3 regions of the Streptomyces sp. NPDC055749 genome follow, and region 1 is predicted to be linked to each of the others. Evidence: riboswitches for the same ligand, from Rfam matches in the RefSeq annotation. Region 1 holds a riboswitch; each other region holds the start of a gene.
What was found. A riboswitch is a leader RNA that binds a small molecule or an ion and turns the genes downstream of it on or off. The one in region 1 is predicted to bind cyclic di-AMP.

Region 2: another riboswitch for cyclic di-AMP. It lies ahead of ACWGO0_RS35350 (transglycosylase family protein); the one in region 1 lies ahead of ACWGO0_RS14295 (M23 family metallopeptidase).
Region 3: another riboswitch for cyclic di-AMP. It lies ahead of ACWGO0_RS02920 (M23 family metallopeptidase); the one in region 1 lies ahead of ACWGO0_RS14295 (M23 family metallopeptidase).

What each region holds. Positions count from the first base shown of each region.
Region 1 is NZ_JBSHFH010000015.1:99,562-103,400, forward strand. Features, by position in the region: gene ACWGO0_RS14285 (HPr family phosphocarrier protein) at 147-428, shown strand; gene ACWGO0_RS14290 (GntR family transcriptional regulator) at 590-1,294, opposite strand; gene ACWGO0_RS14295 (M23 family metallopeptidase) at 1,547-2,362, opposite strand; cyclic di-AMP (ydaO/yuaA leader) riboswitch at 2,376-2,543, opposite strand; gene ACWGO0_RS14300 (M16 family metallopeptidase) at 2,765-3,839, opposite strand, start outside.
Region 2 is NZ_JBSHFH010000083.1:5,880-9,718, forward strand. Features, by position in the region: gene eno (phosphopyruvate hydratase) at 1-1,046, opposite strand, end outside; gene ACWGO0_RS35350 (transglycosylase family protein) at 1,365-2,075, opposite strand; cyclic di-AMP (ydaO/yuaA leader) riboswitch at 2,079-2,250, opposite strand; gene ACWGO0_RS35355 (transglycosylase family protein) at 2,541-3,512, opposite strand; gene ACWGO0_RS35360 (cytochrome P450 family protein) at 3,632-3,839, opposite strand, start outside.
Region 3 is NZ_JBSHFH010000002.1:239,089-242,927, reverse strand. Features, by position in the region: gene ACWGO0_RS02925 (aldo/keto reductase) at 1-710, opposite strand, end outside; gene ACWGO0_RS02920 (M23 family metallopeptidase) at 863-1,906, opposite strand; cyclic di-AMP (ydaO/yuaA leader) riboswitch at 1,918-2,071, opposite strand; gene ACWGO0_RS02915 (PP2C family protein-serine/threonine phosphatase) at 2,355-3,509, opposite strand; tRNA gene ACWGO0_RS02910 (tRNA-Met) at 3,720-3,793, opposite strand.

The DNA.
Region 1 (3,839 bases):
CCGACGCACCGGTCGCGGAGGGATCGGGGCCGGGGCAGTCTGAGGGTGCTCGCCCGGCCGAGCGGCCGGGCCGGGGACCGGGCACAGCAGTGCGCACTGCATGAGAGACTGGTCTAGACAACCATTGATTCGTGAAGGGCAGAACCATGGCTGAGCGCCGCGTCAACGTCGGTTGGGCCGAGGGCCTGCACGCCCGCCCCGCTTCCATCTTCGTCCGTGCCGCCACGGCCTCCGGCGTCCCCGTGACGATCTCCAAGGCCGACGGCAACCCGGTGAACGCCGCGTCGATGCTCGCGGTGCTCGGCCTGGGCGCCACCGGCGGCGAGGAGATCGTGCTCGCGTCCGAGGCGGACAACTCCGAAGCCGCCCTGGACCGCCTGGCCAAGCTGGTCGCCGAGGGGCTCGAGGAGCTTCCGGAGACCGTCTGATTCCAGCCGATTCCGGCCGGAATTATTTCTGCGATCGAGTCGCGGCTCCCCCGACCGGGGGCCGCGACTTTTTCGTTTCCGGAAATGCACCGAGCGCCTCGAATTCAGGCAGCGCAAAGAAAGCCCTGCGGAATTAGCCTTCTTTGTATACGGCGTAATTGTTAATGGCGGACGCCCCCGATGTTTACGGCGTGTTGCGAAGAGCTCACCCGGGGCGGCGCGGGGGTGCGTCCGGGGCGGTCCGGGCGGCGGAGCCGGTGAGCCGCGGTGGCCCGCTCGGCGTGCTGGACGGCCAGCGCCCTGGCCCGGTCCGCGTCACCGCGGGCGACCGCGTCCACGATCGCGCCGTGCTCGGCCCAGGACTCCGCAGGGCGTACGGGCTGCTCGACCACGTACATCCAGGCGACCTTGTGCCGGAGCTGGGTGAGCAGCGCGATGAGGCCGGGGCTGCCCGAAGCCTGAGCGAGCGTCTCGTGGAACCAGCCGCCCAGCGAACGCAGATCCTCCCCCTCACCCCGCCGCACCCGCTCCTGCCCCAGCCTGACCAGGCCACGCAGCACCTTGAGATGCGCCTCGGTGCGCCGCTGCGCGGCACGCGCGGCGCCGAGCGGCTCCAGCAGCATCCGGACCTCCAGGAGATCGGCGGCCTCCTGCTCGGTGGGCTCGGCCACGCACGCGCCGGCGTGGCGGCGCGTGACGACGAACCCCTCGGACTCCAGAGTGCGCAGGGCCTCGCGCACCGGGACGCGCGAGACCCCGTAACGACGCGCGAGCAACTCCTCGGTGAGGCGGCTGCCGCGATCGAAGACACCGGAGACGATGTCATCACGGATTGCCGTGCATACCGAATGCGCGGGAATGCGCATGTCCGAACCTCCGCCTTAATCCCCGCGAAACGCGGCCGATCGACGCCTGTTCCGTGACTCTATTGCAATGAGCCCGAATTTCCGACGGCAGGACGGAATCAAGGGATATCTTCTGGCCACGGAAGCCTTCGGCGGACGGGCTTCGGACGATATGCACCGGGCGATACACGTCGGTGAAGGCGTCGGGTGATACGCCGAAGGCCCCGGCGGGGAGCCGGGGCCTTCTGGAAACGCTGGGGTGGGGCGCGCGGCTCAGACGTTCAGGCCGTGCGAGCGCAGGTACGCGACGGGGTCGATGTCGGAGCCGTACTCCGGAGTGGTCCGGGCCTCGAAGTGCAGGTGCGGTCCGGTGGAGTTGCCGGTCGAGCCGGAGATGCCTATCTGCTGACCCGAGGTGACGCTCTGGCCGACGGAGACGCCGATCGAGGAGAGGTGGCCGTACTGGGTGTACGTGCCGTCCGTCATCCGGAGCACGATGTTGTTGCCGTAGGCGCCGCCCCAGCCGGCCTCGACGACCGTGCCGGCGCCGACGGCGACGACGGAGGAGCCGGACGCGGCGCGGAAGTCCACGCCGGAGTGGCTGCCGGAGGACCAGAGGGAACCGCTGGACTTGTAGCCGGTGCTGACGGACGAACCGGCGACCGGGAGGTGGAAGGAGTTCAGCCGCTTGCGCTCGGCCGCACGGGCGGCGCGGGCCTCGGCCTCGCGGATCTCCTCGGCGCGGGCCTCCGCCTTGCGCTTCGCCTCCGCCTTCGCCCTGGCCTTGGCCTCCGCCTTCGCCTTCGCTTCCGCGGCGACCTTGGCCTTCGCCTTGGCGACGGCCTCGGCCTGCTGCTCCTGAGCCTTCGCCTGGGCGGCGATCTGGTCGGCGAGGGTTCCGTCGATGGCGACGGCCTGGGTCAGGCCGGTGTCGCTGACGGTACGGGCCTCGTCCGCGGCGAGGGCCGGGGAGGCCATCGTGCCGATGACGCCTGTGGTGGCCAGAGCCGCGATACCGGCGACCCGGGCGCTCTTGCGCGTCAGGCGGCTCGGGGCACGGTGCTTCCCGGTGGCACGGGTGAACGCCATGGAGGGGCTGATCCTTTCCTTCCTTCTCGCCTACCGGGTTAGCTGACGGGTTCGGAGCAGGAAGGTCTCCTACGGGCCTCTCCGTCCCCGAAGGAACGCAGACGTCCGATTCACCCCAGGGACTTCGTGGGTCCCCGGCTCCCCAGGCTCGCGCCTGACGGGGACTCGGCGATGGCTGCCCGGCGCCGCGGACGCGGCATGCACGTGACGGACAGCGGAGCCGACGCTAAACGGGACAACTTTCAATCACCAAACGGACAGGCTGTTTTGTAGTTCATCCCACAGGGCAGACAGGCAGACTCCCCCACCAAAGGGGACAAAAGGGAAGGACCCCGATGGGAAGTTGCCCACCGGGGTCCCTTTTGCGCGCTTTTGTACGTACGAAGCTGAACAGACCGATCGTCAGCCGCTGACGACCGACACCTCTCCGATGTCCAGTGCGCGGACGGGGTCCGCGATCTGCGAGGCGTCACCGACGAGCACCGTGACCAGCCGGTCCACCGGGAAGGCGTTGACGACCGCGGCCGTCGCCTCGACGGTGCCCGTCTCGGCCAGGCGGGCGTACAGCTGGGCCTGGTAGTCGTCCGGGAGGTGCTGCTCGACCTGGTCGGCGAGGGTGCCCGCCACCGACGCCGCCGTCTCGAACTTCAGCGGGGCGACGCCCACGAGGTTCTGCACGGCCGTCTCGCGCTCGGCGTCGGTGAGCCCCTCGGCGGCCAGCGTCCGCAGGACCTTCCAGAGGTCCTCCAGCGCCGGTCCCGTGGACTCCGTGTCCACCGAACCGCTGATGGCCAGCATGGCAGCGCCCGTACGCCCCGAGGGGGAGCCGGGGCCCGTCGAGCGCAGCACCTGCCCGAAGGCGCGTACCCCGTAGGTGTAGCCCTTCTCCTCGCGCAGCACGCGGTCGAGACGCGAGGTGAGGGTGCCGCCCAGGCAGTACGTGCCGAGGACCTGGGCCGGCCAGACGCTGTCGTGCCGGTCTGCGCCGATGCGGCCGATCAGCAGCTGTGTCTGGACCGCGCCGGGACGGTCCACGATCACCACCCGGCCGCGGTCGTCGGCGGTGATGGGCGGGACGGGGCGGGGCTCGGCGGCGTTGCCCGACCAGTCACCGACGGTCTCGGCGAGGAGCGCGTCCACGTCGACCCCGGTGAGGTCGCCGACGACGACCGCCGTGGCGGTGGACGGACGGATGTGCGCGTCGTAGAAGGCGCGCACGGCCGCCGCGTCGATCCGCTTCACCGTCTCCTCGGTGCCCTGGCGCGGACGCGACATCCGAGCCGTGGCGGGGAAGAGCTCCTTGGAGAGCTGCTTGGCCGCCCTGCGGGCGGGGTTGGCCTGCTCGTGCGGGATCTCGTCGAGCCGGTTGCCGACGAGCCGCTCGATCTCGCTCTCGGAGAAGGCGGGCGCCCGCAGCGCTTCGGCGACAAGCCCGAGCGCCTTGGTCAGCCGGGAGACCGGGACCTCCAGGGAGACC
Region 2 (3,839 bases), on a different contig from region 1:
ACGGCGTCCAGGGTCTCGGTCAGCGAACCGATCTGGTTGACCTTGACGAGCAGGGCGTTGGCCGAGCCCTCCTCGATGCCACGTGCCAGACGCTCCGGGTTGGTGACGAACAGGTCGTCACCGACGATCTGGACCTTGGAGCCGATCTTGTCGGTGATGGTCTTCCAGCCGGCCCAGTCGTCCTCGTACAGCGGGTCCTCGATGGAGACGAGCGGGTACGCGGAGACGAGCTCCTCGTAGTACTCGGTCATCTCGGCGGCCGAGCGGGACTTGCCCTCGAACTCGTACTTGCCGTCCTTGTAGAACTCGGACGCGGCGACGTCGAGCGCGAGACCGATGTCGCGGCCGGGAACGTAACCGGCCTCCTTGATGGCCTCGACGATGAGGTCCAGGGCGGCGCGGTTGGACTCCAGGTTCGGCGCGAAGCCGCCCTCGTCACCGAGACCGGTGGACAGGCCCTTGGTCTTCAGGACCTTCTTCAGCGTGTGGTAGACCTCCGCACCCCAGCGCAGGGCCTCGGAGAAGGACTCGGCGCCGATCGGCGCGATCATGAACTCCTGGATGTCCACGTTGGAGTCGGCGTGCGAGCCGCCGTTCAGGATGTTCATCATCGGAACGGGCAGCAGGTGCGCGTTCGGGCCGCCGAGGTAGCGGAAGAGCGGAAGGTCGGACGCTTCCGAGGCGGCGTGGGCCACGGCGAGCGAGACGCCGAGGATGGCGTTCGCGCCGAGCGAGCCCTTGTTCTCGGTGGCGTCGAGGTCGAACATCGCCTGGTCGATGAGGCGCTGCTCGGTGGCGTCGTACCCGACGAGCTCCGGGCCGATCTGCTCGATGACGGCGAGGACGGCCTTCTCCACGCCCTTGCCCATGTAGCGGTTGGGGTCACCGTCGCGAAGCTCAATGGCCTCGAACGCACCGGTGGAGGCGCCGGACGGAACAGCAGCACGTCCCGTGCTGCCGTCGTCGAGGCCAACCTCGACCTCGACCGTGGGGTTGCCCCGGGAGTCGAGGATTTCCCTGGCTACGACGACGTCGATGGACGGCACGAGGCATCTCCTTCTGGGATCTGACACTGGTTGTGCAGGGTCACTGTGGCCTTGCGGCACGAGCCTATCCGGCTGGGCCCCGTTGGCCCGCCCGGCGCCCGTCCCCTGGGACGAAAAAGGACCCAAGGGCATGCATTCACGGTCAAAGGGCCAGAAATTTACTGGCCAGTAACTACAACACTTGAAACGATCAACGTCACACACGCGTGCGGAAAAGACCCCGACCCGGCGCGCACGGGGGAGAGCGCACCGGGTCGGGGAGCAGAGCGGGGAGGGATGCCGCCGGACACCCTCCCGGGGGGAGGAGAATCCCAGGTATTACTTCGTCAGGTGGAGCTGCTGGCCCGGGAAGATCAGGTCGGCGTCCTTGACGATGTCGTCGTTCAGGTCGAACAGCTTCTCCCAGCCGCCCTTGACGTCGTGCTTCTCGGCGATCTTGCTCAGGGTGTCGCCGGTCTTCACCTTGTACTCGCCGTCACCCTTCTCGACCTTCTCGCCGGTCGGGGTGGTGACGGTCTTCGGCGCCTCGGTCTTCGGGGCGGTGCGCTGCTCGCTGCGCGTGGTGGGCTGCTCGGCCTGACGCTCCGGCTGGGCCTGCTGCTGCGGCTGCTCGTCGCCGTTGTCCGAGGAGGTGTCGACGCCCGGGTCCACACCGTCGTTGGTGAGGTTGCCGGCACCGGCACAGGCCCAGGCGCCCGGGCCCTGCATGTCGAGAAGCTTCTCGGCGGTGGCGATCTGCTGCGACTTGCTGGCCAGGTCGGCGCGGGACGCGTACTGCGTACCACCGGCGGCGGCCCAGCTGGACTGCGAGAACTGCAGACCGCCGTAGTAGCCGTTTCCGGTGTTGATGGACCAGTTGCCACCGGACTCGCACTGGGCGACGGCGTCCCACGTGGAGACGGAGGCGGCGGAGGCGCCGGTCGCACCCATCAGCGGGACGGCGACAGCGGCACCGGCGACACCGGCGAGCGTGGCGACACGGACGGCCTTGGACGGGCGGCGGTGCTTGGCCTTGCTGGAAAACAGCATGGAGCTTCTCCTCACCGACGCCTACGAGGTGAGCTGTCGGGTTCGGGCCAAGTGAGTTGCCCGGCCGCACGTCCTTGCGTGCGACTTCACCCCAAGCCGGTCCTCGGTCGTCTCTCGACGATCGGGCCCGGCGCTTACCTGGGTCCCCCGCTCCTGCCTACGGCGCTTTACGCGTCTGTTCCCTTCGACCGACGGCAGGATTCGGCGTGACGGTCGACGGGGCCCGCGGTGCGAGCGGTTCCGACCGTAAACATAGGCAACCCCGACATTCAAAGAGGGACATACCGGCCATTCGTGCCTTACTTGCCTCAGCGGAATGAACGTTTCCGCAGGTCGGAAGGGGCGCGGGCGGGACAGCCGGACGCGACACGCCAGTTGAAGCAAAGAGACCCATGTCTCACTTACGCATAAGTGGACATAGGTCCCTGAACTACCCCCGATTTTGGGGCGTTTTCCCGAATTGGATCAGTTGCGCTTGGAGCTCTCCGCGCCGCCCTGCTGTCCCAGATCGAGGCTCTGGCCGGGAAGGATGAGGTCGGGGTCCGAGCCGAGCGCGCCCTTGTTGGCCTCGTAGAGCTCGGTCCAGCCGCCGGGAACCTTCTGTGCGTCAGCAATCGCCCAGAGGTTGTCGCCGGGCCGCACGGTGTAGTCGCCGTCGGGGCTCGCCGTACCCGCGTCACGGGCCTCGCCGTCGCCGCGCGAGGCGTGTCGGCCGCCGGAGTCGCGCCCGTTGCCCTTGTCCGCGTCCTGGGTCGCCTCGGGGGCCGGCGTGCCGCGGTGCTTGCCGCCGCCCTCGTCCGTGCCCGCAGGGGCGTCGGACGCATCGGGAGACGGCGTGGTGGACGGTGCGGGAGAGGCGGACGAGCCGGAGTCCCCGGATTCCGCCGTGCCGTCCGTCGCGTCACCCTTGCCGGGCTTGCCGGACTTATCGGCTTCGTCCTTGTTGTTCGCTTCGTCCGCCGCTTCATCCGTGGCTTCGCCCGACGGATCCTCGGACGGGAACAGCCCGTCCGAAGGTTCGGCGGAGGGAACGCCGCCCGGGTCGACACCCGGCAGGGCGCCGTCCAGCGCGAGCCCGGAAATCACCGCGCAGCTCGGCCACGCCTGCGGGCCCTGGTCCTCCAGGACCTTCTCCGCGACCGCTATCTGCTGCGAGCGGCTGGCGAGGTCGGCACGGGCCGCGTACGCCGAGCCGCCGTACGCGGACCAGGTGTCCTGGGAGAACTGCAGGCCGCCGTAGTAGCCGTTGCCCAGGTCCGCACTCCACATGCCGCCGCTCTCGCACTCGGCGACCCGGTCCCAGGTCGAGGCGTCGGCGGCGTGCGCACCGGTCGCACCGAGCAGCGGGATGGCGATGGCCGATCCCGTCACGCCTGCGGCGACAACGATGGCGGGTGCCTGGCGAGGGCGACGGTGTCTGCCGTTCGCGGAGCCCATGGGATTGCCTTCCGTGTGACTGACAAGTGACTGCTGTTATGTGACTGCTGTGGTGAACGGTGAACCTAGCGGGACTCGAACGTGTGTCACAAGTCGATGCAGCGGAGATCACGTGAAAGTCACAGAGTTGACGGAGTGTCACCTTGCTTGGCCGGCTGACCGGGGGCGAACTCCACCGGAAGCGTGCGCAGTCCGCGCATGATGAGCCCGCCACGCCACCGCAAATCGGTAGGTTCCACCGCAAGACGCAGGTCAGGAAGGCGCCTCAGGAGCGTTGCCAGCGCGGTCTGTCCCTCCAGGCGGGCGAGCGGCGCCCCCACGCAGTAG
Region 3 (3,839 bases), on a different contig from region 1:
CCCGCCTTCTCGGCCCGCGCGCTCTCGACCGTGACCCCAGCCCGGTACTTGCCGGTGAGGAAGCCCGAGGCGAGTGCGAAGTACGGGACGGCGGCGAGGCCCGCGGCGGCGGCCGTGTCCTGGAGCGCACCCTCGTAGGTGTCGCGTGAGACGAGGTTGTAGTGCGGCTGCAGCGCCACGTAACGGGCGAGACCCTCGCTCTCGGAGAAGTCCAGGGAGGCCCGCAGCCGCTCGGGGCTGATGTTGGAAGCGGCGATCTCGCGCACCTTGCCGTCCTTCACCAGCTGGTCGAGGGCGGTGATGATCTCCTCGACCGGGACGGTCTCGTCGTCGAAGTGCGTGTAGAAGAGGTCTATGTGATCGGTGCCGAGCCGGCGCAGTGATTCCTCCGCGGCGCCCTTGATGGTGGCGGCGGAGAGCCCCTTGTACGAGGGGTGGGCACCGATCTTGGTGGCGACGACGATCTCGGAACGGTTGCCGCGCGAGGCGAGCCACTTGCCGATGACGGTCTCCGACTCGCCGCCCTCGTTGCCCGGCGCCCAGGCCGAGTAGGAGTCGGCGGTGTCGATGAAGTTGCCGCCCGCCGCCGCGTAGGCGTCCAGTACGGCGAACGACGCTGTTTCGTCGGCCGTCCAGCCGAAGACATTGCCGCCGAGTGCGAGCGGGAAGACCTGAAGGCCGGAGGAGCCGAGCGTGCGCAGAGAAGTCATGAGTGGTGCAACCCCGTCCCCGAGGCACCCTATTCCGTTTCCCGGCGTGGAAAACGGCGAACCGGCAGCCCTGACGTCGGGGGGTGTGCGTCAGGGCTGCCGGGGTTCAGGTGCGCCCTGGAATCAGGACACGGTGTCTCAGCTGCCGGGTCTCAGACCGTGAGGCCCTTGCTGCGGAGCCAGCTCATCGGGTCGATGCCCGAGCCGCCCGGGGTGTGGACCTCCAGGTGGAGGTGGGCCCCGCTGGAGTTGCCGGTCGAGCCGACGCGGCCGATGACGTCGCCGGTGCTGACCTGCTGGCCCGCGGAGACGTTCATCGAGGACTGGTGGCTGTACGTGACCTCCGTACCGTCTTCGAGCTCGATGACGGTGTGGTAGCCGTACGACGTGTGCCAGCCGGCCGAGGTGACGGTCCCGCCCTTGACGGCCTTGATCGGTGTGCCCGCCCCCGCGGCGAAGTCGAGGCCGGTGTGCTGGCCGGAGGACCACATGCTGCCGTACTGACCGAAGGTCGAGGTGATCGTGTACGAGGAGACCGGAAGGGTGTAGCTGGCGGCCAGCTTGGCGAGCCGCTCGGCCTCCGCCTTGCGCGCGGCGGCCTCTTCGGCAGCCTTCTTCTCGGCGGCGGCCTTGGCCTCGGCCTCGTCCTGCTGGGCCTTGGCCTCGGCGGCGGCCTTCTCGGCTGCCGCCTTCTCCGCGGTGGCCTTGGCCTCGGCGTCGGCACTGGCCTGCTGCTGCTCGGCCTGCTGGAGGATGCGGGTGCGCAGCGCCTCTCCGGCGTCGGTCGTGCCCTGCTCGGCCTCGGCGGTGGTGATGCCGGCGGTGGTGAGCGGCGACGACGCGGCCACCGTGGCGGTGTCCTTCGCGCCGGAGTCGTCGGACATCAAGGAGCCGACGCCGGGAATGGACTTGGCGTCGGGCAGATTGTCCGCGATGGAATCGGGAAGAGATATGGAGACCGGCGGCTTGCCCTGAGCGGTGGCCATGCCACCGGCACCGACTGCCGCGATGACGCCGACCCCGAGGACGGTGGAGCTACGAGCGAGACCGCGCTGCTTGGCTACGCGATGCCTGCCGCGAACGGGCCGGATGGACTCCTCGGTGGGATTCCATTCCTCCCAGGTCCGGTCCTGGCCGCCGAGAGTATCGGTGGCGAAGGGTGACGGGGCCTCGGGGGCAGGCTTGTTGGACGCCACGTGGGCGCACTCCTTTCCTTCCTTCTCGCCTACCGGGTTAGCTGACGGGTTCGGAGCAGGAAGGTCTCCTACGGGCCGCTCTGCCTCTTGCGAGGCACAGGTGGCCCGATTCACCCCATGTAGGTGGTTCCCCGGTTTCCTTGCGGAATTCGGCGCTCGCGCACGGTGCCGCCTCTTGCGACGACTGGGACAACCGCGCTGCGTTATCGAACGTTAATAGACACACGGCCCCGATTCCAAGCTGTTCCGGGTGATCGTTCGTGACTTTGGCCTGGACTTACCGGGATACAACCGGGTGGAATCGGGCGAGTTGAACACCCCTCATCCGTCATTTCATTTCTGACGTTGCGTCAAATGTTATGCGGAGCGGCACCCTTCGGTTACGGACGGTTGTCCCGTACCGGAGCGGCCGTCGCGCGGCTCTGCCGACGGCTCGTCAGCCAATGGCTCATTCCGCACCCCCGGCGTTCCCCCGGCCCACGATCTTCACGGTGCGCCGCCGCTCGGGCTGCCCCTCCGCGGGCCGGCCGACCGCGAGCAGCGCCATGTCGTCCGTGGACCTTCCGCCCGTATGCAGGCGTACGTCGTCGGTGAGCGCGGAGAGCAGCTCCTCGGGACCGGGGAAGATCCGCCCGCGCAGCCGGGCCGCCGGGTCGTAGAAGACCCCGTCCGCGTCCCGCGCCTCGGAGAGGCCGTCGGTGAACATCAGCAGCGTCGTACCCGGGGGCAGCGCCCACTCGTCCGCCCGGTCCGGCCACACACCCAGATCCATCCCGAGCGGCAGCGCGGGCGAGGTCGACACCAGGACGTCCAGCCTGCCGTCCGCGTGCAGCAGGATCGGTTCGGGGTGCCCCCTGTTGACGATCCTCACGAGGCCGGCGCCTGACGGGATCTCACCCAGCGCGGCGGTGATGAACCCCTCCATGGCATCGAGGCCGCCGCGCCGCGTCCCCTCCCGCGCCAGCGCCCGCTCCAGGCGCTGCGCCACGCCCTCGAGCGAACGCTCCTGCTCGGCGGCCTCCCGGAACGCCCCGATGACCACCGCGACCGCCCCGACCGCGTCGAGCCCTTTGCCCCGTACGTCCCCGACCACGAGCCGCACCCCGAACGGGGTGTCCGCGACGGCGAACAGGTCACCGCCGACGTACTCGTCCGCCTGAGCCGCCTCGTAACGTGCCGCGACGTGCAGCCCGCCGATGCGGTCGGACGGCTTCGGCAGCACCGCGCGCATGGCGGTCTCCGCGATGACCCGCGCCGAGGCCAGCTGTTCGTTGCCCCGCCGGACGACACCGTTGATGAAGAGGGCGAGCAGCCCGGCGGTGATCACGGTGGCCAGTTCGATGACGGGCTCGACCTGATCGAGCGAGCGGCTGTACAGGTCCAGCAGCACCATGGCAACGGCCGAGGCGACACCGATCCGGAGGGTGCTGGCCCGCGAGAAGAACGGCGCGGCGATCAGGGGTGCCGCCACGAAGAGGGGTACGGGGGTGAAGGTGGGCGGGGTCGTGACGTCGAAGAGTGCCCCGCCCGCGATCATCAGCGCGGGCAGCACGCGGACGAACCGGCGGGCACGGACTCCTTCGGGAGTTCCGCGCCGCCACATGTCCCGCTTCCCCACCTGTGTTCTCCTGCCGGTCCGTCTACGGTTGCGGACGGTACCGCGCCCCACCCAGGCTGACCGGAGCCGCGCCGTGCGGCGACTCGTCATCGGCCAAAGGGAGGAGCCGTGCCGGAGCCGGCCTTCAGGGCCCGCCGGGCCCGGGAAACGACTCGGGCCCGGCACGCTGTGTGCGTGCCGGGCCCGGTCCTTCAGTAGCGGGGACAGGATTTGAACCTGCGACCTCTGGGTTATGAGCCCAGCGAGCTACCGAGCTGCTCCACCCCGCGTCGGTAAACACAACTCTACGGCATCCGGGACGGGCTCATGACCACC